DNA from 3 places in the Leuconostoc carnosum genome. Region 1 is predicted to be linked to each of the others. Evidence: riboswitches for the same ligand, from Rfam matches in the RefSeq annotation. Region 1 holds a riboswitch; each other region holds the start of a gene.

Region 1 (8,031 bases):
GACCTGCATAAGTCTTTTTTTCATCACTAATATTGACTTCTACATTAGTTGAAATAGCCGCCAAAGATAAAACATCTACAGCAGGTTCATCTAAATTTTCATCAACATCACTAAGATGGTTCTGCTCATCATGCCATACTTGTCTGACTGTCATCACATTTTGAGTCAATGTACCCGTTTTATCGGAAGCAATAACATTGGTGGTTCCTAATGTTTCTACAGCAGGCAATCTACGAATAATAGCATGCTTTTTCGCTATTGTCTGTACGCTAAGTGCCAATGTCATAGTTACTATGACAGCCAATGTTTCTGGCACAACAGCAACAGCTAACGAAATAGCTATTAGGAAAATATGCTTCAAATCCATTCCCTGTATAACACCCAGCCCCATAACAAATATGGCTGAGATAATGGCTACCCAAGAAATATTTTTCCCTAATTGGACTAAACGTCTTTGTAAGGGTGTTAGGCTATTCTGTGCTTCACTGTTAAGCAAGCCAGCTATCGTACCCATTTCTGTTTGCATACCAATAGCGGTAACAATTGCTCGAGCATGCCCATTTACAATGGTTGTGCCCCGATACACCATTGTAATACGTTCTCCTAAGCTAACGTCATCATCAGATTCAAAAGTTGCTTTCTCATTTTTTTCAACTGGTAAGCTTTCACCTGTCAAAGCAGATTCTTCAGCTTGTAATTCGACCGCTTTAATCAACCGCCCATCGGCAGGGATTGCAGCCCCATTTTCAATGACGAGTAAATCACCAACAACCACATCATCAGCATCGATGAGTACTTTTTCCCCATCACGTAGTACTTTAGCTTGCATACGATTCAGATTTTGTAAACTGGCTAATGAATCTTCTGCTCGACCTTCTTGAACAATTGATAGTATTGAGTTAATAATCACAATCCCAATAATGAGCAAACTTTCAAAATAGTGTCCAGTACCTTCTATGTACGTCGATACAAATGAAATCACTGCTGCAATTAATAATATGATTGTAGCAACATCCTGCAAACTAATCAGAATCTTGCGCCACAATGGTACCCTCTTGTCTGCCACAAAAACATTGCTACCAAATTCTTCACGGCTTTTAATCACCTGTTCCGAACTTAAGCCGGTTTCTATATTAACTTGATGCGCTTCTATTGTTTCTTCAATACCTTCTCGGTATACTGCCATGCAATTTCCTCCTTAGTTTTGTAAACGGTGCATCATTTTTTAAAATACGAGTTAACTAGCCCTCACTTGGGTGACTTGAAACGATGGATTGAATTAAACAATAAATTGAACTGCCCTTTAAAAGACATTGCTTGTTCAAATATATCTTCTCCATCGTTTAACATCTTTACAGTGACCCAACCCAGAGATTCAGTAATAGACACGGCCACAGAAGCATTAATAGCTGCGCCAGAAACTGTTCCAACAACAGGCACAAATTTAATAATGTTTCCCACTGCGCTGCGTCCAAGACTCACTACAACTAACTCTTTTGACAAGTTCTTACCTAAATTTTCTGACCATGACTGACCAAATAATTTATGTAAACGTGACATCATTGTCAGTTGAACAGGGACCAATAAAAAAGCATCCGAAAATGGAATTGGTGAGCACCCAATAACTGCAGCACTTAACGCGGCAACATGAATAATACGATGACACTTCTTACGTGTTTCATCGTCAACACCTATCAAAAAAGTATCAGCCACCTGGTCGAATTTGCCCTGACTTTTAAGGCGGACTTTATCAGCTTGCCGTCTGGTTGTTTGATATGTACTTTTGATAATTTTAGCTGTTTTAACCGGTAATTTACTCAGTACTTCAGCAAAAAAAGAGACAAATTCTTCATCCGACGTCGCATAATTTTCTTGGTGTTTTTTTCTCATAGCCACTCCCCCTTATCATTTTCATTTTAATCGTATCAGTAAATGATGCAAACATTATAATGTTCACTGGATCTAACACAAAAAGGACCTGCATTATACAAGTATTTATGTGATAAATCTAAACAATAACATTATATTTCAAGAATAACATATTTATCGTTGTTTCATCATAATAATGACTCGAACAGAACTAATTGAAAGTAGAACTATGAATATTTTTTGACCAACCTGACTGTTTTTGCAATAAACTAATTTGATTTAGCATTTCTTGTCTGAAATTTTCCAATCCATGTGTCTGATTATCAGCTATTTCACCCGCAATGTTAAGATAACTAATTGCTATAGAGCTCGCCTCCCAAGCCGCTGCACCAGCACCTATCAAGGTTGCCATAATAGCACCAAGCATATCTCCTGTTCCTACAAACCGATCTAACGCTGCTACACCATTGCATAACAATGCGGAGCGTTCACCCTGTACGACAATATCACGCCTTCCCGTAGCTACAAACACTGTTTTAGGGCAGCGTTTACACAGTTCTTTGAGTGCATGATTAAGTTCTTGTAAGGCAAAATCACTTTGATCTGAGACGTCACCATCAATGCCTTTAGCAATTGTTGGCAAGCCCACCAATCTTCTCATTTCGGAAATATTGCCTTTAACGATTGTAGGTTGATGATTGATAAGTTCGTCACCTAATTTTCGACGTTGCTCTGTCATACCATAGCCAACTAAATCAACGACAACTGGCTTATGACTAATAACCGCAAAATGGCTAGCCTCTCTTAAGCTAGCCTCATGATTGACAGTCAATCGTCCCATATTGAGCAATAAAGCATCAGTTGTTTTAAACAGATCAGCAAATTCACGAACATCACTACTCATAATCGGCTTGCCACCTAAATACAAAATTGTATTAGCTAATGTTTCTAAGGTAATATCATTAGTAATACAATGAATTAACGGCACATTGTTCAAAGGTATTATTTCTGCCAATTTTTTTGTCATTAGACGCTCGATTTCATAAATATTTGCTGCACATCTTGATAAATTTTGATTTTTGTTAGGTTAAGCAAAATAAAGTAGGCAATTACCGCACCAATTAACGTAGCACCAATAAAGCGTGGTGTATAAATCATCCAATACAACCCTTGATGCGTTCCAGTAAACCAAACCATGACTGGATATGATATTAAAGACCCAATAAGACCTGTCCCTACAAATTCACCAAACATCGCCCAATACATTGTACGTCCATACTTATAAAATAGACTTGACAACAAGGCCCCGAATACTGCACCAGTTAGCGCTAATGGTGGAATTCCCATGATGACTATTCTAATAATGCCAGTAATTAGCGCCATAACAACTGTGTAAAATGGACCAAGAGTCACCCCGGCAATAATGTTCATAACACTAGACATTGGTGCCATGCCTTCAATTCTAAAAATTGGTGACAACACAACGTCCAATGCAATCATAACCGTGACAATAGTAATTTTTTTGATTTTTATATTCATAGTATTCTCCATATCTTTTAGTAAGGATTCATCAAAAGTGTGCTCTTGTACAAATAAAAAGGCACTTTTATCATTAACACTTACTGTGTGATAACGCTATTGTTGGTTTTCAGTAACGCAATCAGCTTAAACCAGTCTTCAATATCGTCATAGTCGGTTACAACGTCTCTAATGATGCTTATTCATTTTTAAATTAATCCTTTCATACATTATTTGTTCAAACAAAAAGCGCTTTTCTCTAATTTGAGAAAAGCGCCATCTAAAAACAATCAGTATGGCACTTTCCTACGCTGGTGTTAACCAGATCAGGTTCAAAGGGTGCTTCTCAGCCACGCATAGTGGCGCCCCTAGTACAAAAATATTATAGCATAAAAGTATCAAAAAGTCGTGAGAAATATTTGTAACAAGACATTCAGAAAATTGACAATATGTTAATTTAAAAAATTCATTAGTTACTGTGCCAAGTTTTCTGATATACAATAAATACAACAGACCAGCTCATAAACGTAAACAGTAGTATTGGGTAAAGAAACCAATCATGTTGGTAATAAACCACAAGTTGATTTGGCCCCTTCTTTTGTGTAATGATAGGCGTATTGATCGCACTAAATTGGGTCATATGTTTAGATATTGGTGTGTGATTTAAAATCATCACAGTATTTTTATATTTAATAATTGGTAACTGAACCTTTTTCTGGTAATCACCATACCAGTTAAGGAATAATTTATGATCTTTAACTGATTTACGAAAGTTTTGTTGATTGTTTAAAATTAATGATTGGTATAGTTCATACTTACTTTTTTTGTTATTACTATCAATGGGCAAATAATCTGGTGTTGATTTTAAAATGTACTGCAATGCCTTACTCTTATCTTTTTTAAAAAAAGATTGTTTTACGTGAGAATTATCGTCAGAATTGATACGGGTATGAACTTGTCCATTCAAATACTTTGTAGAACGGTGCCATACATTCAAAGTATTATTCGATGACATCATTGTTTGACATAACGACGCTACCATCACAATAATAATCACACTATAAAACGACCAAGAAATGTGTGCATTATTTTGTAACATTAAGCCAACCGCTAAAAGCAATAGTACCGTAAAAGGAATAAAAAATCTAAATGGAAATTGAATGAAGCTAAACACACTGTTACTAAATAAACGCCATGGAAAAATATTCGTCGATAATGTGAAACATATAAAAGCAGTTATCTCGGTTACTCGTAACAAAAGCGCTGATTTATGCCACATTTTAGTCATTTGCCAAACGAAAAATACAATAGCTAATATTAATACTGGCGGATAAACTAACCAATAACTACTACCAGTAAAAACTGTCATCCGCCACATGTATTTATTAGTAAATGGCTGAGCAATATCGTTATAACCGTCAACAGCAATAAAACAATAAATGAGATTAGCAACTAAGGCAGTACAAACTAAAACTGACATACCGACTTGCATGATTAGTTTTAATTTAATCATGCGACTTTGATTAAAAAAAATAGAAGAAAAAAAACAAATATATACAAAAACCAACAAAAAAGCTGATAGCATATGTACCTGAGCCATTGCTGCGACTGCCACTGCCGTTTTAATTGTGCTTAGTTTCTTATTCTCAACTAGATCTATCAGTGGTATAAGGCATACTGGCATTAATGCAGCACCCCAACTAGAGAAACCTTGCCGTATTGTCCAATATTGAATTGAATAACACGTCATATAAAAAATACTTAATGGCAAGCTATATTGATCACCGATTCTAGCTTTTTTTAATAGTAAATATAATGACAAACCTGCGCAAAAATATAATATGGCATTTGATAGCATCTGATATACAAACCAAGATGGACTCAAAAGAACCAGCAATCCTTGAGCATATGCCATTAAAGGGCCATACAAAGCGTTAACAATTCTACCAGACGATTGAAAACCATAAATTGAAATAAAATATTGAAAATCACAATGTTTTATTTGCATGGCGGTGTCATAAAAACGATTAAAATGGAAAATCGCATCTGAGCCAATAATCATGGCGTGATTAAATAAAAATGGTGTTATTAGTAATGTTGAGGCTAATAGCAAAATAAGTATACTAAAACTTTTTTTAATGTCATGTCCCATTATTAACATTTTATCCCTTGCGGTAACAAAAAACAATTCACTAGCATAGTTAATTTTCTAGTTACAAAAAGCTTCAGATATCTTAGATAGATGTCTGAAGCCTAACACTGACGTGACTTTTGTAGTTCAACAGGTAGTACTTAACTCACTGCAAAGTAAAATATTAAATTAGGAGTACCCGGGAAGATAATTGACTACCACCAGTTGAACAAGTTAATTATATCACATTGTAAAGCGTTTAACAAATACTAAACTAACTAAAGAAAAAATATTCGAATTTTATATAATAAGCATGTCACACTATAATTTTTATATTGTAGGTTCTAATTTTGATAATATCATCAAGTCATTGTTAACCCACCATCAACAAATAAACATTGTCCGGTGACATTACTGGAAAGTGCGGTTGCTAGATATACTGCTGTCCCCGCAACGTCTTCCGGTGTAGTTAACCGACCTGTTGGTGTTTGGTCAATAAGTTTTTCTCGCACGTCACGATGTGTCAATTGACTTGAGTCTGTTGGTACAGTTAGACCTGGCGCAATCGCATTCACACGAATACCAAACGCTCCTAATTCACTTGCCATGGTACGTGTTAATCCAAGAACAGCTGACTTACCGACAATATAGTCATGATACGGGATTGCTGGTGACTGAATTAAATTACTCGTGATATTAATAATGCTACTCTCATTATTTTGCTTTAGTTTTGGTAAAACAAAATCAACTACATTCAAAACAGCCTTTAAACTACCATCTATTTGTGCTTGATAGTCAAACCATTGTAAATCACCTAATAATTTTCTATTTTTAGGGTCAAACTGATACTGACTCAGTGCATTATTAACAACAATATGAATTGTACCAAAATTATCCAAGATATTTTGCAGCATATTATGGACTTCCTGCTGATCTCGTATATCGCATTGCATCGCAACAGCTTGTCCACCTTGTGAAATGATACTTTGAACAATGGTCTGAGCATGTTGAGTATTATGCAAGTAATTAACAATAACTATTGCACCTTCTTTAGCATACATTTTTGCAATAGCTGCACCGATACCTCGACTAGCTCCAGTGACCAGTGCGACCTTATTTTTTAAAAGCATATTTTCTCCTCATTCAACATCAGCATCAAAATACTCACTTTCAACTTCTAGACTATTCTCAATATCTGTCACACGAACTAAATCCAGCAAATTGAAGTGGCCATCATGATGCCACGCACTAGATACGTGATTCATTTGACCCACTGCACTCATTCGACTAACTCCCAACTTACCCAAAACATTTGCGAGAGCAAATAACCGCTTTGGTGCGATTGCAACGCCAGCTGTCTGTAAGTATGACTGATATGGTTTCAAGATTGGTTGTAGTTGCAGAAAATCATCTATAGAAAAGACATGAACAGATCGATTCAAAGGTGAGGCACTAAACCCCAAGTGATCATGAAAAGCAACTGTCCAGGATGTACTATCCTCACTAGCAAATAGTAATGTTCTGCTATTTTCAATAGATTCTATATCTGTTGCTTGCCGCATTTTTTCAATTGCCAATTTTTCAGATTCTTGTAAGATAGCGCGAGAATATTTAATTTGGTAATTATTTAATTCAGTGGCTAGTAATGCAGAAAATTCATCTGTAGTGATTGCACCACCACGCTCTACAAAAATTGATTGTGGGGCTAGACAACTTTGTTGATCATAAATACTAATATCCTCAGCTATCTTTTTAATTGTTTGGGGATAATATTCCGGTGTCAATGCCTCTCTACCAACAATAACAAATCCTATTTTATAGCCGTAACTCAATACTTTTTTATCCAAAGGCACTTGCGCTTTAACTTTTTTAACTGCTATTTCACCACCACACACAACCACGGTATCAGCAACTTCGATACCAGCTTTTTCCAGTTCTTGACCACTATGCCAAGGCAATATAGCAATTGAGTCAGCTAATCTTGAATCTATTTCAGCTAATGTTTGCACAAATAATGCTGGCATAATTGGTTCGGAAAAAGATAATTTCCCTAATGTTGGCGATTTGACGAGTAGCCCCATTATAAGGGTCCACAACTGTATCCCTGGTACATTACCAGAAAATATTTGAAAAATCAGATCAGGCCCAAAAAACTTTGAGAAACCACCGGCTAGATTCGGTTGAAAATCATCCAACATAGCGCCCGCATGGCCTATTTCAGAATTCACAAATCGCTTTAACTCCTTCTTTCGGAACAAGCGAATAAAACGCTTAAGCTCCATTTTTACTTGGTCAGCATTATAACCAGTTGTAATAGGTATTGCTGTCTCAGCTACTTGGCGTAAATAGTAGGTTGGGTCCGTCCATTTTTCAGCAACTTGTGAAATAACATCAATAATTTGCGATGTAGTCAGTTGTTCTAAGTAATCATGTTGATTTGTTTGAAGTACATTGGCGATATGATTTATGTCCGTAACAGATATCTCAGGATAACGTAAAACCACAGCATGTGA
Region 2 (8,031 bases), 510 kb from region 1:
AACTAATTATAAAAAAGCCAACCTGTTAAATAACAGGTTGGCTTTTTTTGATTAGTTTACTTATATTGTTGTTCCAAATGACTCATCCAATAACCAATCCAGCCACCAATTAAAAATAATACGATACTCATACAAACACTGAGTAATGTAAAGCCAGTGTAATCAGCTACAGGTGGAATAACAATGAGTAGTGTGGACACCACGACAATACCTAAAATAAAATGATAGACTTTTGCATGGAAGTTTTGCAGAAGATAGTGCATGAGTTTGGAAAAAATAACTAGTGTCAAAGCCCCACCAATAGCCATGGGTATAAAGACTGTCAGATCGGCATTTTTGAAACCTTTAATCATTGGATCAAATAACCCTAGATAAAGCAGTAAATTAGATGGACTTAATCCTGGTACAATAATTCCCAAAGCAATCAGCCCACCTGCTAATAACCATGAGAAAAAGTTAATTGGTAAATCACCAAAAATAGTCGTCATATTATACAAAAATATGCCACCAATGATTACCGTTCCAATAAATAAGAACCAATCTGACCGTCGACGGCCAGTCTTCGCACTTTCTTTAAACAATGATGGCAATGTTCCCACAATAGCACCTGCAAAACCCCACAATACAACAGCTTTGTAAGTGGTCAACAAATATTCTAATGGGTTACTTAATAAAATAATACCCGCAATACCACCTAGCCCAACTGGCACAAAAAACCAAAAATCTTGTTTAAAATTCTGACGAATATGCGCCATAAAACTAAGCATACGCTCATATAATCCAAGAATTGCAGCTAAAACACCACCTGAAACACCAGGCAGAATAAACCCTAGTGCAATGAATACACCTTTTATGAAACGTATGAACCAATCTTTAATTAATTTATTTTTCATTATCATCCTATATTCAAATTAATTGTGTTAACCACTCAAAACCATACAACAGTAGCAAGCTATAGCATGCGATCCCAATAGGTTTACTCAAAAGTAATATCCAAATAAACGTCTTGAATCGCATCTTCGTCACACTCGTCAGTAAAACCAATGCATCGTCAGGTGCAATGGGAAAAGCCATAAGAACAGTAAATGTTTTTACCCAACCTTTACTATTAAGTTTATCAATATATTTGTGATGTATTTTTCGTGACACAAAAGTTTCAACAATTGGTGTACCAAAGTAACGCCCAATACAAAACAGTATAATTGATCCAACAACAATACCAATGTAATTATACAAAAACCCAAACCACGGGCCAAATAGTAGCGGGCCAACTGCCAACGTAATACCACCAGGAATAATGGGAACAATAACTTGGATCATCTGAACGCCAATAAAAGCTAACGGCCCCCAAAACCCAAAATTTTTAATTGTTTGTCGTAGCAGTGATGGGTTAGTGAGTAAACCTTTGTACCATAAATAAAATCCAAGGCATATTGTGCCAATTAAACCAATACTCGTTGCTACCTGTAATAATCGTCGTATGATTTGACGTTGTTTGATACTTAGTGTCATTGTTTTCATTTATAAATAGCCATACCTGCCATTTTATTTCTTATGTTCAATCAGTTGATGATATGGTTGCCCAAAGCAATTTATCACTGTATTCGTTCAAAAAATTTGAACTATTCAATTTCAATATCGCCGTTTTGATTTTGAATAACCAGCGCAGCTGTACCCTGCTGCTGAGCAAATGGTGGTGTGATTTCAACATTACCATTTGTTGCTTGAGCTGAAAATGTTGGTAATTGTGATGTTTCAAAAGAAATATCTCCACCTTGATTCGTAATGCGTCCACCCTTTGTGATCGTACTATGTTCAATATCAACATCTGCATTTTGCATTGATACATTAATATCCTTAATTGTACTACCATTCACAGTTAAATCATCGTTATAATTTTTGGTCGTTAACTGATCAGATGTCACACTGTTCAAATCAACTTCACTATTTTTAGCATCAATAATTATATTTTTAGCGATAACGCGAGCAAAATCAACATCATCATTTTGCGTTTTGATATTGATGTTATCAATCGCTAAGTCTGAAGCTGACACGTGTCCGTTATTTTGAGTAATGTCTATATTTTTGATGTTCGTTTGCTTAGGTATTGTAATTGTTACACTCGGTCCAGTTTTAATGCCATCATCGTCATCACCGATACTAAACCCCACAATATGCCGATTAGATTGTGAAGTTGATTTTGTATCAACTTTCAGTTCACCATTACTATAGTTTATCCGAGCTTTTTTCTCATTACCATTTTTATTTTGCGTGACTGAAAATTGTGTGCCCTGTTGCACATATACATTGGTATCATTTGATATTACTGTGAGCTTTTGAATATTTTCTGTTTCTTTCGGCACTTGATTTGTTAAATCAACGTTTGTTAAGGCACGTCTTTTTTGATAAGCTATGCCACCTTGATTCCAAACAATTGTCCCAGGGGTATCAATTAATGCTGATGTTGTTGCTGCCACTACACCAACGACTAACAGTGACAAACCGATAATTGTTCTACGCTTCATAATTTGCTCCTTTTTGGATATATCGACGACCAATAAGTTTAATAATTTTCGCAAAACTATTGATTAATATTTTAGTCAAATTAATCAGTAATGGTACGACAAGAATTATTAATCCAATCATTGCTGAACCAACACCAATTGCAAATATTCCCCCTGTGAGCGAGCTAAAGAGAATAATAATACCCGCTATTATGCTGAATACTGCCAATATTGCAGAGATGACTAATGATATCATGACACTCACAATCACCGACAATACGACACCAATGACAACAAGTAATAAAAAGGCAGCGACAATTGTAGCTGATAAAGCAATTGGTGAGGCCAAAATACCCAATAAAACAACCCAAATCATACGTAACTGATGTTTCGGCTTATTTTCGACGGCATCATCCTCATTCATATAAAAATCAGCAATCAGACGACGCGAAAATTGTTTTGATGAGCCGAATTTTTGGTGTGCTAATGTATCATCAATATGTGCATCCGTAAAATATTCCTCATAGTATGACATCATGTCATCACGCTCATTGCGTGGTAAAGCGTGTAAATAACCTTCTAATTCATCTAAATAGCTCATCATTCTTCTCCTAAAATCTCGTTAATCCCCGTGGCGAAATTCTTCCAATCAGTTTTGATGCGAATTAAATGCTCGCGACCTTCTTGTGTTAACTGATAATACTTCCGCATGCGCCCTTCAAATGGTTCACTGTACGTGGTTAATTCCGCACACCTTTCCAAACGCCGCAATACTGGATACATCGTTGATTCTGACACAGTAACATGTTGCTTAACTTCTTTTGTGAGCGCATAACCATATAAATCTTGCTTCTCTAAAATAGCTAACACTGTACCATCGAGCAATTCTGTCGGTGTTTGTATGCTCATGCTATTTCTCCTTATATACTGTTTCTTATATAATATAATATATCTTATATATGGTTTAATTGCAAAAAAAAACAACTGTTAAAGTTGTTTCCATATATTTATAGTTTCTGAAATGTTTTTACTCTGAGTAATCATACTAACCACTGCTGCACCATCAACATTTGTAGCTAAAACATCTGGTAAATTCTTTTGGGTAATGCCACCAATTGCGACGCTAGGCCATTGACTTTGATTAACAATTTTGTTGAGACCTGCAATACCAATTGTTGGACTAGCATCTGATTTAGTAGTTGTCTCATATACCGGACCAATACCAATATTATCAATACCACGCAAACCAGCAATCCGATCGTACTCGGCTTGATTTGAAACCGAAACACCTACGAATAAAGGCGCACTTGCCTTAATATTTTCAGAAATATTACCATCACCTTGCCCAAAATGAACGCCATCCGCGTTGACAACATGTGCCAATGCGATATCATCATCAATGACCAATGGCACACGATATTTCGTTGTTAATTGGCGTACTTGCTGAGCAACACGCAATTTATCATTCCCAGTTAATGCATGTTGTCCTTTCTCACGATACTGAAATAAAGTAATGCCACTTACCAAAGCTTGTTCCAAAATATTAAAAAATTCTGCTTCATTAGCAACATTTTGCGTACCTAAAACAAAGTAACGCGCTAACATGCTTTTATCAAATGTCATCCAACACCTCCGGAGAATTTAATGGCTTAACCATCGCCAAATGATTCAGAGGTCCATGACCATGCCCTACTGAAATACCTTCGCGAATTGTGGCATCAACATAAGATTTAGCCAAAATAATCGCTGTTTTTAATGCCTTGCCTAAGGCTAATTGTGCTGTAATGGCTGCTGAAATTGTATCGCCTGTACCGTGGGTTCTCACAGTATTCACGCGCATACTTTTCAACCAAAAATGTGTTCCATCTTCCAACAACACATAGTCGTAAACTGCTTGCCCTTCTGCATGTCCACCCTTTAATAAAATATTTTTTGCCCCAAGCTTTTGAATAGTTTGCGCCACCTTTTGCACATCTTCATGGGTACTAATCGTACGGCCAGATAATACTTCCGCTTCTGGAATGTTTGGTGTGACTAATGTGGCTAATGGCAGTAATTCTTTTTTAACAGCATCAATAGCTTCCTCAGCCAACAAGCGCGCACCACCTTTTGCAATCATCACAGGGTCCAAAATAAAATCACCGAACTGTTGCTTTTTAATGGCATCAGCCACAGTTTGAACCGTCACGGCATCACCCAGCATACCAGTTTTGAAAGCGCGTATTTTCAAATCAGTTCCGACAGATTCTATTTGGTTTGTTACCATATTTGCTGGAATCATTTGAACTTGCTGTACACCAATTGTGTTCTGTGCTGTCACTGATACGATCACATTAGCACCATAAACACCCTGAGCTGCAAAAGTCTTCAAATCAGCTGAAATGCCTGCCCCGCCACTCGAGTCAGTACCAGCAATGGTTAGTACTTGTGGTGTTTCATTAATCATGCGTCACCTCTTGCTTAATGAAATCTTCTAATTCTTCTTCTGGCAACAGATATAACTCATCTAACAATTGATTTGAAAAATAACCAGGTGTTGCTACTTTTTTAGTCGCCTTAAGCCCAGCTAATTTCATCGTTGCCATAGCACGTACCGTATTATCCAATGAGATACTATCACCATTAAATGCGCCAATCAAAGCAGATAAAGCATCACCCGTACCAACATTAGTTGCCAAAAGTGGCACATCAGTTGCAATGCTTATTGTACTTTCGCCATCACTTATCACATCCTTTTTGCCACTCAATGCAATAATAGCACCAGTTTTTTGTGCAGCTAATTTGGCAATATATGCAACATCCCCATCACCAGTTGCATCAATACCATGACTAGCAAAATCAACATCAGCAAACCAAGCAATTTCTGCGGCATTTCCACGAATGATATTTACCTGAGATTCTGAAATTAGTGATTTGACGGGTACACTTCTTGAGGGTATAGCTACAGCAACAGGATCTAAGACGACAACTGTCTCAGTTTGGTTGGCTAACTGTATCAGTTTAATTGTTGCAGGTAATTCCTCACGTTGCCATGTACCTGTATTAACAACTATGGCATCACTTAGTGAGACTAAATCTTTAAATTCTTCAATTTCACGCGCCATAATTGGTGAACCACCAATAACATTCACAACATTGGCAACGAGTTGTGGTGTGACATAATTAGCGTAATTAAAGACAAGTGGTGTTTGCTGTCTGAGTTCTGATAGTTTCATCATTAAATCCTCTATTCATTTTAAATTATTTTCTAACTTAGTTAATATTTAAAATACTATCTGACAGATCAAAAAAAGCCGTTACCTGATCTTCACGTTAGGAGAACAGGTAACGACTACACAATATAAGCAGTTTAAGTAGTTATCGTAGATGTTATCTCCCTTCGCATGCATTATCATGATCAGGTTCAATGGGTATTTCTCAGCCAAAAAGGCACCCCAGATAGATTATTAACTCATGGCATTATTGTAACGTAGAACAATTATTTATGCAAGATTAAAATGTTAACCCCACCACGTTTTATCGTCAAAATCACGCATTTGATGTGTCAAAGACAGTTGGTCTGCTGATGAAATATGAAAATAACTCACTGTATAAGCATTTTTCATCAAATTTTTCATTTGTTTGAAAGTATCACTATTGACAAAATTAGCCAACGCTTGGTGATCTGGCCAAAAGGTCCACAACATAAAGTCTGCTTTGCCATTCGCATTTTGTGCCATAATCGCGTTGCCTGTGACCAGTTGTTCAATCAATTCATCGTTACGGCCCTTGGTCTGAAAAGATATTTGATGAATGACTTCACCAGCTAAATTACCACTCACAACACGACTATCAAAACTAAGAGGTCGCTTGAACTGGGCAACCAATTCTGGTTCATCGACAATCAGCACATTTGCGCCAGAAAGTTGTGTTTCTTTGCCTAAATAGAAAAAATGTGCGGAGTTAGCAGCTTGGAATGCCAATAGTTGTGCTGGTAACTGTTCAGGTGCTAAAACTAAGTTAATTTTCATAAGAAAGGCTCCTTTAATGTTCTAATCACATCTTCTGACAAGCGGGATTGATTCGTCATAATAAATTTTTTGATGCCCGAAAAAGTTCGTAAATCTACAACTGTTGATATGACTTCTGCATCAATTAAATGTCGTGCCAAGCTAATATCTTCACGTGTTATTGTTGTCATACCAAAATGTGCATCTAATAATAGTGATTCCCAACGATTTTGCAATAATGCCTCTGCCCGTTTAAATCGATCATCTTTATTAATGAGGCTCTTCAAATCTCGTGGGCTCAATTCTTTTGTCATACTACCTGTGCCAGCTTTCCATTGATCTACAAATTCATAATTTTACCAAATGGTTCTAAAATACTTAGTTTATGGTCGGATAGCAACAACCAATAAACTTGACGAAACTTGGTAGATAATACTGTTTCTTCACCATCTCCATCTGTTAAAATGACGACAACTGTGTGTTTCGGATTGAATTTTCTTACTTTTAAAGTATCAAATATACTTTGAAATTGTGTCCCACCACCAGCTTGACGTTGCCATTGTTTGATATTTTTAATCTCATGAACCGTTGTATCAAATGAAAAAAAAGTCACTTCAACATCAAATTGTTGTATAATTTGCCTCGCATTTGCTAGCATAACCCCTGCCTGATGGTCAGAAATAGAAGCTGAATTATCAATAAAAACGGTCACCTGAGCTTCATACTCACTCACTGATCCTGGTAAATCTAGTCGATAAGCTTGCCGACGATTAAATCTTGAGTGTGATGCTTTTTTTTTCGTGGGTAATTGGCTGATTCCAGTCCGTAAAATAGCTTGCCAGTGACGTTTAGGTGCGGTAACCGAAGCAATTTTTTTCAGCACAGCAGTACCTATGTCCCCTCTCCCTGACCGATTGGTATCTTCAGTTGCTTTCTCAATCACAAAATTAAGTGCTGATGTTGCTTCGTCAATACCTTGACCAGCACTTGCCCAATCACCATGCCCATCAACCGGCTTTGGTCCTCGTGCTGGCTGATTTTCTGTTAATTCAGACAACAAAGCAATATATTCAGCAGAATCTTGTTCAATTGGCAACATTTTACCATATAATCCTAAAATTGTTTGTAATGTCACGGCACCTGGTAACATACCTAATGCAATCGGTAAATATTGATTAACGGCTAAATCTGTTCCCCAATCAATCAGATTAGGACTTTTAATCCGCTCATCAGCATAACGTATTGGATGTTGCCAGATAACATGCAAGGCCTCGTGCGCAAAAGCAAGTGCAATCTGTGTGTGATTTATAAAATAAGTTGTCAATAATATTGGGTTAATAACCAAATGCCATTGATTAGCCTGCCATTTTAAAGATAAAGCATTGCTAGCTGTATCGTTATTTTCACGAGCTAAGTTCATAATGACATTACCATATAACGGTGCCACATCAAGTAATGTCTTGATCCCGTCTACAATTAATTTGTCTCTATCTTCTGCATTCATCGTGTAGCAATATCCATAATTTGTTGATACAAAA
Region 3 (8,031 bases), 480 kb from region 1:
CTCCAAAAGTTTTTGAAGGGTTCATCTGCTTTTTTAGTCAGTAATAACACAACTTTTTCGGATGTAAAATCGTAACTCCAAATCACATTAGTGACGGTTACAATGGGGCGTGAAATAATTTCTGACATCTTGTAATATACCTCCTGAACTTATTATATCCTAGTTTATAGCTAAAAAAAGCTTAGGCATGATTAGTACAGTGCATAAGCTTTTGATTATTTGACCCTTAGTTGTTTAATTCACCATCAGCAATCGCAGCGAGGGTATCTCGAGAAGGAATAAAAAAGAGTTGGCCGGATAAGATATCTGAAAAGCTCAACAAGAAATCTGATTGTGCTAACATGTTTTCAAGCATGCCTTTGGTAACCGACCAGTAGCGGGAATAGCCCATAAAGTAGGTACCAGTTTTATCTGAAGCAGGCTCTGAAAAAGGCACATTCATCCGAATGATTTTTTGTTCCTCTCCATTCTTTTCAAATTTTGAAGCAACATTATGGGCGTTTTTAAATTTGTCTTTATCTTCTAGTTCAAGATCAGTAAATTTTTCTCGTCCAATTGCTTTTTCTTGTGCCTCAGTTTTTAAATGTTGCCAAAAATCCATATTATGTAACCATTTTTGCGCAAAAGCGTAAGACCCATTGATGAACGATTTATCTTCATCCCCGACAAGTGCATACTGTGCCGCATCTTCAACTGCTGGGGCTTCCGTACCATCTATAAAGCCAATAATGGCACGACCTTCAAAATAGCGAAAGCCTTTTGTTTCGTCGACTACGGTGGTAAAATCTTTCAAAAAACGCCTAAATTGTGTTTGTGCTTCATAAACAACAGCTTCGTTACTGGCACGAATATGGAAAAAGAGGTCACCCTCAGTCGCCGGCATGCTGTATTTGGGACCATTTAATGTTTTGTAAGTTTCTAATTCATTTGGTTTAGCTGCGTTGGGAAATAGATAATCCCATGCTGCATTACTAAAACCAAAGGCAACTTTTAATCCGGATTCAGTTGCTAAATGTGAATCACGAATTTTCAACGATCTAATGATAGCCTGTGAGCGATCAGCAAACGCCTGAATCGCTTTTTGTTCGGCTAATTGATTGGTTCTGTTTAACTTTAAAACAGTGAATTGTACATGTTCGCCAATATCACGCCAAACGTCTTGTGCTTTTGCTGAATCAATTGTCATTTTGTGTCCTCCATAACTGTTATCCTTCTTTCATAGTACACCAGAATGACTTCTTTATCAAGAATGATTCTAATTTAAATACAAGCACAACAAAAAAACCGTCACTAATAATTTGGTACACTCCCTTAAAAAGAGACAGTTTAAATAATAAAACTGTTTTATAAAGGGAGTTTTTGTATGTCCAAAAATAAGGTTCATTATCTTAAAAAATTAGAGATTATTTCGAAAATTAACACTCAAGGTTTAACAGTCAGATCAGTTAGTCATGATTATAATATCTCAGTTTCGACTATCAAAGATTGGCTTCGATTATATGATAGTTTTGGTATTTCAGGGCTTGTTCCTGGTACTAGTATTAAGTATCCAAACGAAATAAAAATGAAGGCAATAGAAGATATTTTGGTCAATCATTTATCGAAGGCAGATGTGCTGAAAAAGTATAAAATAACACAAAACTCGGTTTTAAATCATTGGATAAAACGTTATAATAACGACAAAACCCTCAAACAAAGAGGTGTTGGAGTTAGAAAAATGAATAAAGGTCGTATAACAACTTTTATTGAGAGAATAGCCATCGTTAAGGAAATCATTGCCTCAGATTTCAATTATCAGGCGTTGTCTGAACAGTCTGGTGTGTCATATCAACAGTCTTATTCATGGACACAAAAATACAAAGCCCATGGTGAACAAGGATTGCAAGATCGACGTGGCAAGTCTAGAAGCAGTGACCAGCAACTGACTGAAACCGAACAGCTAAAAATAGAAAATAAAGCACTCAAAGCCAAAAATGAGCTATTAGAAATCGAGAATCAACTCGCAAAAAAATTATTGGAGTTCGAGAAAGACGTTACACGTTCTCTTTAGCTAGAAACGAACAACTTTATCGCGCAATTTTCGAACTCCATAATCAAAAACAATTCAGTGTTACGCAACTATGTCAAGCTGCCAACGTAAGCCGTAGCGGTTATTATAAGTGGATTAAGAGTGTCCCATCTCAACGTGAAAAGCAGGCCATTGAGATAGGACAAGAAATTAAACGGATATTCAAAGCATCAGATAGCACATTCGGTGTTATCCGTATTCAATGTGCATTGAAACGTGAACTAGGTTTAAGCATTAACCACAAAACGATTCGGAGAGCCCTCCATATTATGAATCTTAAATCAGAAATTAGGCGTGTTAAACCGAAATATAATTGGACACAGTCTAATGCTGTGTACACAAAAGAAAACATTATTGGCCGTAATTTTGTCGCTAACAAGGCCAATGAAAAGTGGTTCACAGACATTAGCTATTTGAAGTATGGTAATCAACAGAAAGCCTACATTAGTGCCGTAATAGATGCCTATGATAAAAGCATTGTGTCATATGTAATTAGTAAAGAAAATAATAATCAACTCGTCATTGACACTATACAGAAAGCTTTTGAAAATAATCCAAAAGCAAAACCAATTATCCATAGTGATCGTGGCTTTCAATACACCTCACAAAGTTATCACAATTTACGATTAAAGCATCAATTTAGTAGTAGTATGTCACGACCAAGCAAATGCCTTGATAATCAACCGATTGAATCATTTTGGGGAACATTTAAAAGTGAATATTATTATCGAAGACAATTTGAAAGTTATCCTAGTCTACACACAGGCATTGATTCATACATTGATTATTATTCTAACAAGCGATATGTCCCAAAATTTGGTGGTCTTACACCGCTAGAATATCGCAAAATTGCATAAAAAAAGCTATCCAAAGATAGCTAATATTTTTATTATTTACTATGTCTACTTGACAGGTAGTGGTTCATTTATTTAGTAACGGTTTTTTGTTTAATTAAATGTTAAATTGCCATCTTTCTTGGACCCAAGCAGCTTCCCAGAAGCGCCATTCCATTTCCAAGCTTAACAAGAATGTTTGTGCAACATGTTCTTGTTGTTGTGGGGTTAGTTTAGCAACTTCGCGATCTAATGCTTCAAAGCGCCAAATAGTATAACTTTTACTATCATCATTTGGGGCATAGAGTTCAATCCATTCTTTTAGTGGATTTTGCTCATTGTTAGCACCAGCTGCGACCAATTCACGACCCATTACTTCATAACTCCAAGCGCAGGGTAACAATGCAGCTAATGTATCAGCGTAGGTACCTCGATAAGCAGATTCATACATATGATTCACATAAAGAAGTGTTTCAGGACCACGACGCCAATTTTCGACTTGGTGTCCAGTAATGCCTAACATCACCTCATGTGCCTTTGATTCATTACCAATAAATTGGGCAACATCAAGTAGTTTTGCAATATCTTCATGATTATCAGTTTGTGTGACTGCTAAGGCAGTAATCGTGAGATAATCTTTTAAATAATGTTCGTCTTGTTCGACATAATAATTTAACACATCATCGGGCACATTACCTTCAGCAATAGCTTTCAGAAAAGGATGTACCATAATGGCGTCCATTGCAGGTTGCGCGCGTGTTAGTAGGTCTTGTGAAAATGACATTAAAATTCTCCTTAGTACCAGTTCGGGATTAAAAGTAGTTGAAAAGCAATCAAGATGATAATTAATATTAACCAATCGCGTTTGGCAATTGAGACAACTTGTAGATGCGTGCGCGGTGCACCTTCAGTGAAACCGTGACTAACCATACCTTCAGCTAGATTTTGTGACCAGCGAATTGCTGATAAAATCGCTTTAAAATACAATTGTGCTTGCCAAATGTGCAAAGTTTGACCACGCATTTGCGAAGCAACACGGATAGTTTTAATTTGTTGGTTAACTGCTGGCATAAAGTTAAGAACACCAACTAGCGCATAGACAAATGTGGCGCTTAACTTAGCTTTTTGTTCGAGCGTTGCTAAGAAGACATCACGTTCCTCAGTTAACTTGAGGGTAAATAGACCACCTAACCAAAGATAAGCAAACACACGTGTTAGCATAACCCAAGCCATATGTACATGGTCACCAGTACCAAAGTACATCAGCGAGAACCATGAACCAAAACCAGGTAGCAAAGGTAAGATGAATAACCATAGCCATTGTTTCCAGCTTAATTTCAAGAACAGATAAAGAAATGCACTCACACCAATGATAATCAGATTGATGGTGACACTTTTGATAAAAGTTAGCTCCAAGGCAATCACCATGACGATGGCGAATTTCATTAATGGATTCATACTTCACCTCCAACATAACTTAATTGTTCATTTTCAAAATGCAAATGAAAATCAAACCAATCTGTGACAGCTTGTAATTGGTGACTAATCACTAATACAGTTTGATGTTGACGGGTGGTAAAGTCGGCAATGATGTTTAACAAACATTGCTGTGAGTCATTATCTAATCCTGCTAATGGTTCGTCAAATAATAGGGTAGGTGTACCAACAATGAGCATCAATAAGACTTGCAGTTTCTTCTGTTGTCCACCAGATAGTTGATAGACAACATGTTGACGTAGGTCAACTAAATTGAGCTGTGTTAATATCTCTGTTATTGTTTCATCTGTCCAAATCTCAGGATGATTACTAAATTGTTGTGCCTGAATTAATTCTTCAGACATTGTCATAGCAACAAATTGTTGTTCTGCATTTTGAAAAACTAAGGCAATATCACGGACATGTTGTGCAATTTTCCGCTTAGCAATATCTTGTTGATTGTAGGTAATTAAACCACTATATGGATATAGCTTAACTAAAGTGGAAAAAAGTGTTGATTTACCAACACCATTTGGGCCGGTAATTAAAATACGTTTTTCTTTTGGAATAGCCAACGATGTGGTGCGTAACAATTGACGGGTACCATTTTTTAAGGCAACTTTTTTGAGTTCAATGATGTGTTCCTGTTCATCCGGTAATGCAGTTTTAATTTGAGTTTGAACTGGTACTTCATGTAATATTTTGGTCCGCTCAGCCTCGTCTGCTTGATGGAGATGACCATGGTTCATGACGAAGACATCATCAATCATGTCAGTGTAACCACTCCAATCATGATCAGTTATTAGAATTGTTTTCCCTTGTTGTTGATAATGCTTAATGGCTTGAATGAGTTGTAAACGGGCAACAGGGTCAACATTGGCAAACGGTTCATCTAAAAGCAAATACTCACTGTCCATTGCCAAAGCAGCGGCTAGGGCAATTTTTTGTTTTTCACCACCAGATAATGTTGACAAGTCATGATGCGTGAAATCAGTCATACCAACGGTTTCTAATACTTTTTCAATGCGATCTGTCATGTCTGTTGGCGTGACTTGTAAATTTTCTAAACTAAAGCGTAATTCTTCAAATGGTGTTTGCATCACAAATTGACGGGTAGGATTTTGAAATAAATAGCCAAGACGTGCGACACGTTGAAAAGGAACAATATCATTGATATCATAGCCATCAAGAGTCAGTTTACCATCTAAAGTACCTCCACTAAAGGTCGGATAAAGACCAGAAAGAAGTTTTAACAAGGTCGATTTACCACTACCACTAGGACCAACTAATAGATTAAAACTGTTAGGTTTTAATTTGAGGGAGACGTGAGAAAGCACCTTACCAGTAGGATAAGAAAAGTGAACGTCTTCAACAATTAAATTAGTCACGACGTAGGACACCAGCCTTCTCAATCAATTTTTGAATAGCAACAACAAGGACACCACCAAAGAAAAGAAGAGAAATAAAGCGTGTGATGAATAGTGCAACGAGTAGACCAAAGCTATATGATGTGTAACCATCTCTAAATAGTGACCAGACAAAAGTCACGATAGTTCCTGTTACAGCTGAAGCGAAAATCGCTTGCCAGCGCCAATTCTTGTAGCCTAAAATGGCAAATCCAGCTTCACTACCAACACCTTGTACTAATCCTGAGAGTAGTGTTGCCACACCCCATTGACCGCCAAGTAACATTTCAACTGCTGCAGCAAAAACTTCGCCAAGCACACCAGCACCGGCTTGTTTGATTAAGATACTGGCTAATGGTGCGGCCATCATCCAACCACCCAGCAAAAGGTTATTTGCAAAAGGTTCTAGGCCCATAGGGGTAAGGGCTGCTGAAAGGATATTATAAACTGGACCAAGAACCCAGAAAATAAAACCGATAAATACGGCAACGAACGCTAGTAACAAGACATCGCGTAATGCCCAGCGTGTTGATTTTGACTTTGAAATAGTTTGCATAATTAATATGCCTCCAGAATTTTTTTTGTAGCTTTTATCACATTTCTGGTCCAAATAGAATTGAGTCACAGTTTTTGCTTATGAATTAGTGGAAACAAAAAACTCTCGAGTCATTAATGAGCCGAGAGTTTGCTTATCTTTCTACTAAAAAAGCAATTCTCCCTTCGCTGGTGCTAGCCAGATCAGGTTCAATGGGTATCTCTCAGCCAAAGGGCACCCCAGATTGTTGAATATTAAACTACATACTAAATTTAACATAATTGTGTGCTTTACGCAAACAATTATGAGAATAACTAACATGAGAATATTAAACGAATATTTAAAAAATAACAGGTGATTATTTGATAAAAATTAGCTACAAAAAAAGCGATCAATCAGATCGCTAAGTTATTGCCCCTGCTGGATTCGAACCAGCGCGTAGTGGCACCAGAAGCCACCGCCTTACCGCTTGGCCAAGGGGCAATTACTCTAACTATTTTACATACTTTTACTTTGTATTGCAAGTACAATTTTTATCTTTGTCAGAAAATGTTTTTTCGTTTATACTATTAAAAAAAGCCTAAGGGGGAACACCATGCAGTACGCAACATACGAGAATACCGTTGAAAAACTCAAAAAGCATGACATTACCTTACATGATATTGCGGTCATCGCCTATGATAGTGAAGCTTCTTATGTACCTAATCTGACAATAGTCCAAGTTGAAGAGGCACTCGTTAGCATATTGCATAAGCGGGTTGTTCAGCATCAAATATGGGTTGCTTTAGAATTAGATCGTCTAGCTGAAGCACACTTATTGGAATCACCTTTGCAAGATTTAATCGATAACGATGATGCTTTGTTTGGGGTTGATGAGACGCTTGGTACAGCTATTGCTATGTCGTTTGACACGATTGGCGTCACTAATTATGGTTACATTGATAAGATAAAAGTCGGATTGGTTGGCGAACTAGACCGTAAAGGGAAGACAACATCTGCTGTGACAACCTTTGCTGATGACATTGTTGGCGCTTTAGCGGCTGCAGCTGCTTCTAAAGTGGCGCATAAATATGCGACCAATATTGTAGCTTCTGATAAACACTTGGCGAAATAATATTTCGCTTTTTTTATTTTAAATATATTTATTTGCAAAATCGGTCTATACCAATTATAATAAGGTTAATAAATCAGGAGGAATGTGTCGTGGATGCGTATCATTTGTAGCCATTGGCATACGTGAAATAATGGCAAAATTACTCAAAAATATTAATCTTTATACGGGTTACAAGCATATGCCGGATGCATTTATGCGGTTTACAGATAGTATTCAAGAAGTTGGTTATATGGTCGACTTTGTGGCACAAAATGATGATGAAATCGTCAAAGAGGCAACCGGTAAGTTAATTGTGCCAGGTTTTATTGACGTTCATAAGCATGGTGGCTATGGGTTAGATACAATGGATGGTGATGCTGATGCGCTCGATGAAATGGTCAATAAAATGGTCACCGAAGGTATTACATCACTATTTCCAACGACTATGACACAATCACCGCAACGTATTGAACGTGCCTTATCAACTATTAATCAAGTAGCAAAAACAAATCCAGTTATTCAGGGGATTCATCTTGAAGGTCCATTTATTAATAAAACATTTATGGGTGCGCAACCTGAAGCATACATTATCAATCCAGACACCGCACTATTAAAAAAGT

The links. Region 1 has a riboswitch for thiamine pyrophosphate ahead of thiW (energy coupling factor transporter S component ThiW). Riboswitches for the same ligand answer to the same signal wherever they lie in the genome.
Region 2: it holds a riboswitch for thiamine pyrophosphate, as region 1 does, so the genes downstream of both, thiM (hydroxyethylthiazole kinase) here and thiW (energy coupling factor transporter S component ThiW) in region 1, are expected to answer to the same signal.
Region 3: it holds a riboswitch for thiamine pyrophosphate, as region 1 does, so the genes downstream of both, FGL89_RS02980 (ECF transporter S component) here and thiW (energy coupling factor transporter S component ThiW) in region 1, are expected to answer to the same signal.

The regions. Positions count from the first base shown of each region.
Region 1 is NZ_CP042374.1:147,368-155,398, reverse strand. Features, by position in the region: gene FGL89_RS00705 (cation-translocating P-type ATPase) at 1-1,186, opposite strand, end outside; gene FGL89_RS00700 (YcjF family protein) at 1,249-1,890, opposite strand; gene thiM (hydroxyethylthiazole kinase) at 2,081-2,896, opposite strand; gene thiW (energy coupling factor transporter S component ThiW) at 2,896-3,408, opposite strand; TPP riboswitch at 3,674-3,767, opposite strand; gene FGL89_RS00685 (putative glycosyltransferase family protein) at 3,857-5,548, opposite strand; gene FGL89_RS00680 (SDR family oxidoreductase) at 5,881-6,648, opposite strand; gene FGL89_RS00675 (acyl-CoA reductase) at 6,658-8,031, opposite strand, start outside.
Region 2 is NZ_CP042374.1:1,227,711-1,235,741, reverse strand. Features, by position in the region: gene FGL89_RS06215 (DUF368 domain-containing protein) at 57-893, opposite strand; gene FGL89_RS06210 (TVP38/TMEM64 family protein) at 907-1,521, opposite strand; gene FGL89_RS06205 (DUF4097 family beta strand repeat-containing protein) at 1,623-2,525, opposite strand; gene FGL89_RS06200 (DUF1700 domain-containing protein) at 2,515-3,105, opposite strand; gene FGL89_RS06195 (PadR family transcriptional regulator) at 3,105-3,413, opposite strand; gene thiE (thiamine phosphate synthase) at 3,492-4,127, opposite strand; gene thiD (bifunctional hydroxymethylpyrimidine kinase/phosphomethylpyrimidine kinase) at 4,117-4,950, opposite strand; gene thiM (hydroxyethylthiazole kinase) at 4,943-5,719, opposite strand; TPP riboswitch at 5,862-5,951, opposite strand; gene FGL89_RS06175 (hypothetical protein) at 6,005-6,514, opposite strand; gene FGL89_RS06170 (hypothetical protein) at 6,511-6,807, opposite strand; gene FGL89_RS06165 (vWA domain-containing protein) at 6,834-7,997, opposite strand; gene FGL89_RS06160 (ATP-binding protein) at 7,994-8,031, opposite strand, start outside.
Region 3 is NZ_CP042374.1:623,907-631,937, reverse strand. Features, by position in the region: gene FGL89_RS03015 (NUDIX hydrolase) at 1-128, opposite strand, end outside; gene FGL89_RS03010 (Dyp-type peroxidase) at 227-1,186, opposite strand; gene FGL89_RS03005 (helix-turn-helix domain-containing protein) at 1,364-2,050, shown strand; gene FGL89_RS03000 (IS3 family transposase) at 1,981-2,925, shown strand; gene FGL89_RS02995 (TenA family protein) at 3,020-3,685, opposite strand; gene FGL89_RS02990 (energy-coupling factor transporter transmembrane component T family protein) at 3,697-4,359, opposite strand; gene FGL89_RS02985 (ABC transporter ATP-binding protein) at 4,356-5,765, opposite strand; gene FGL89_RS02980 (ECF transporter S component) at 5,758-6,339, opposite strand; TPP riboswitch at 6,481-6,570, opposite strand; tRNA gene FGL89_RS02975 (tRNA-Gln) at 6,730-6,801, opposite strand; gene FGL89_RS02970 (phosphatidylglycerophosphatase A family protein) at 6,914-7,432, shown strand; gene nagA (N-acetylglucosamine-6-phosphate deacetylase) at 7,563-8,031, shown strand, end outside.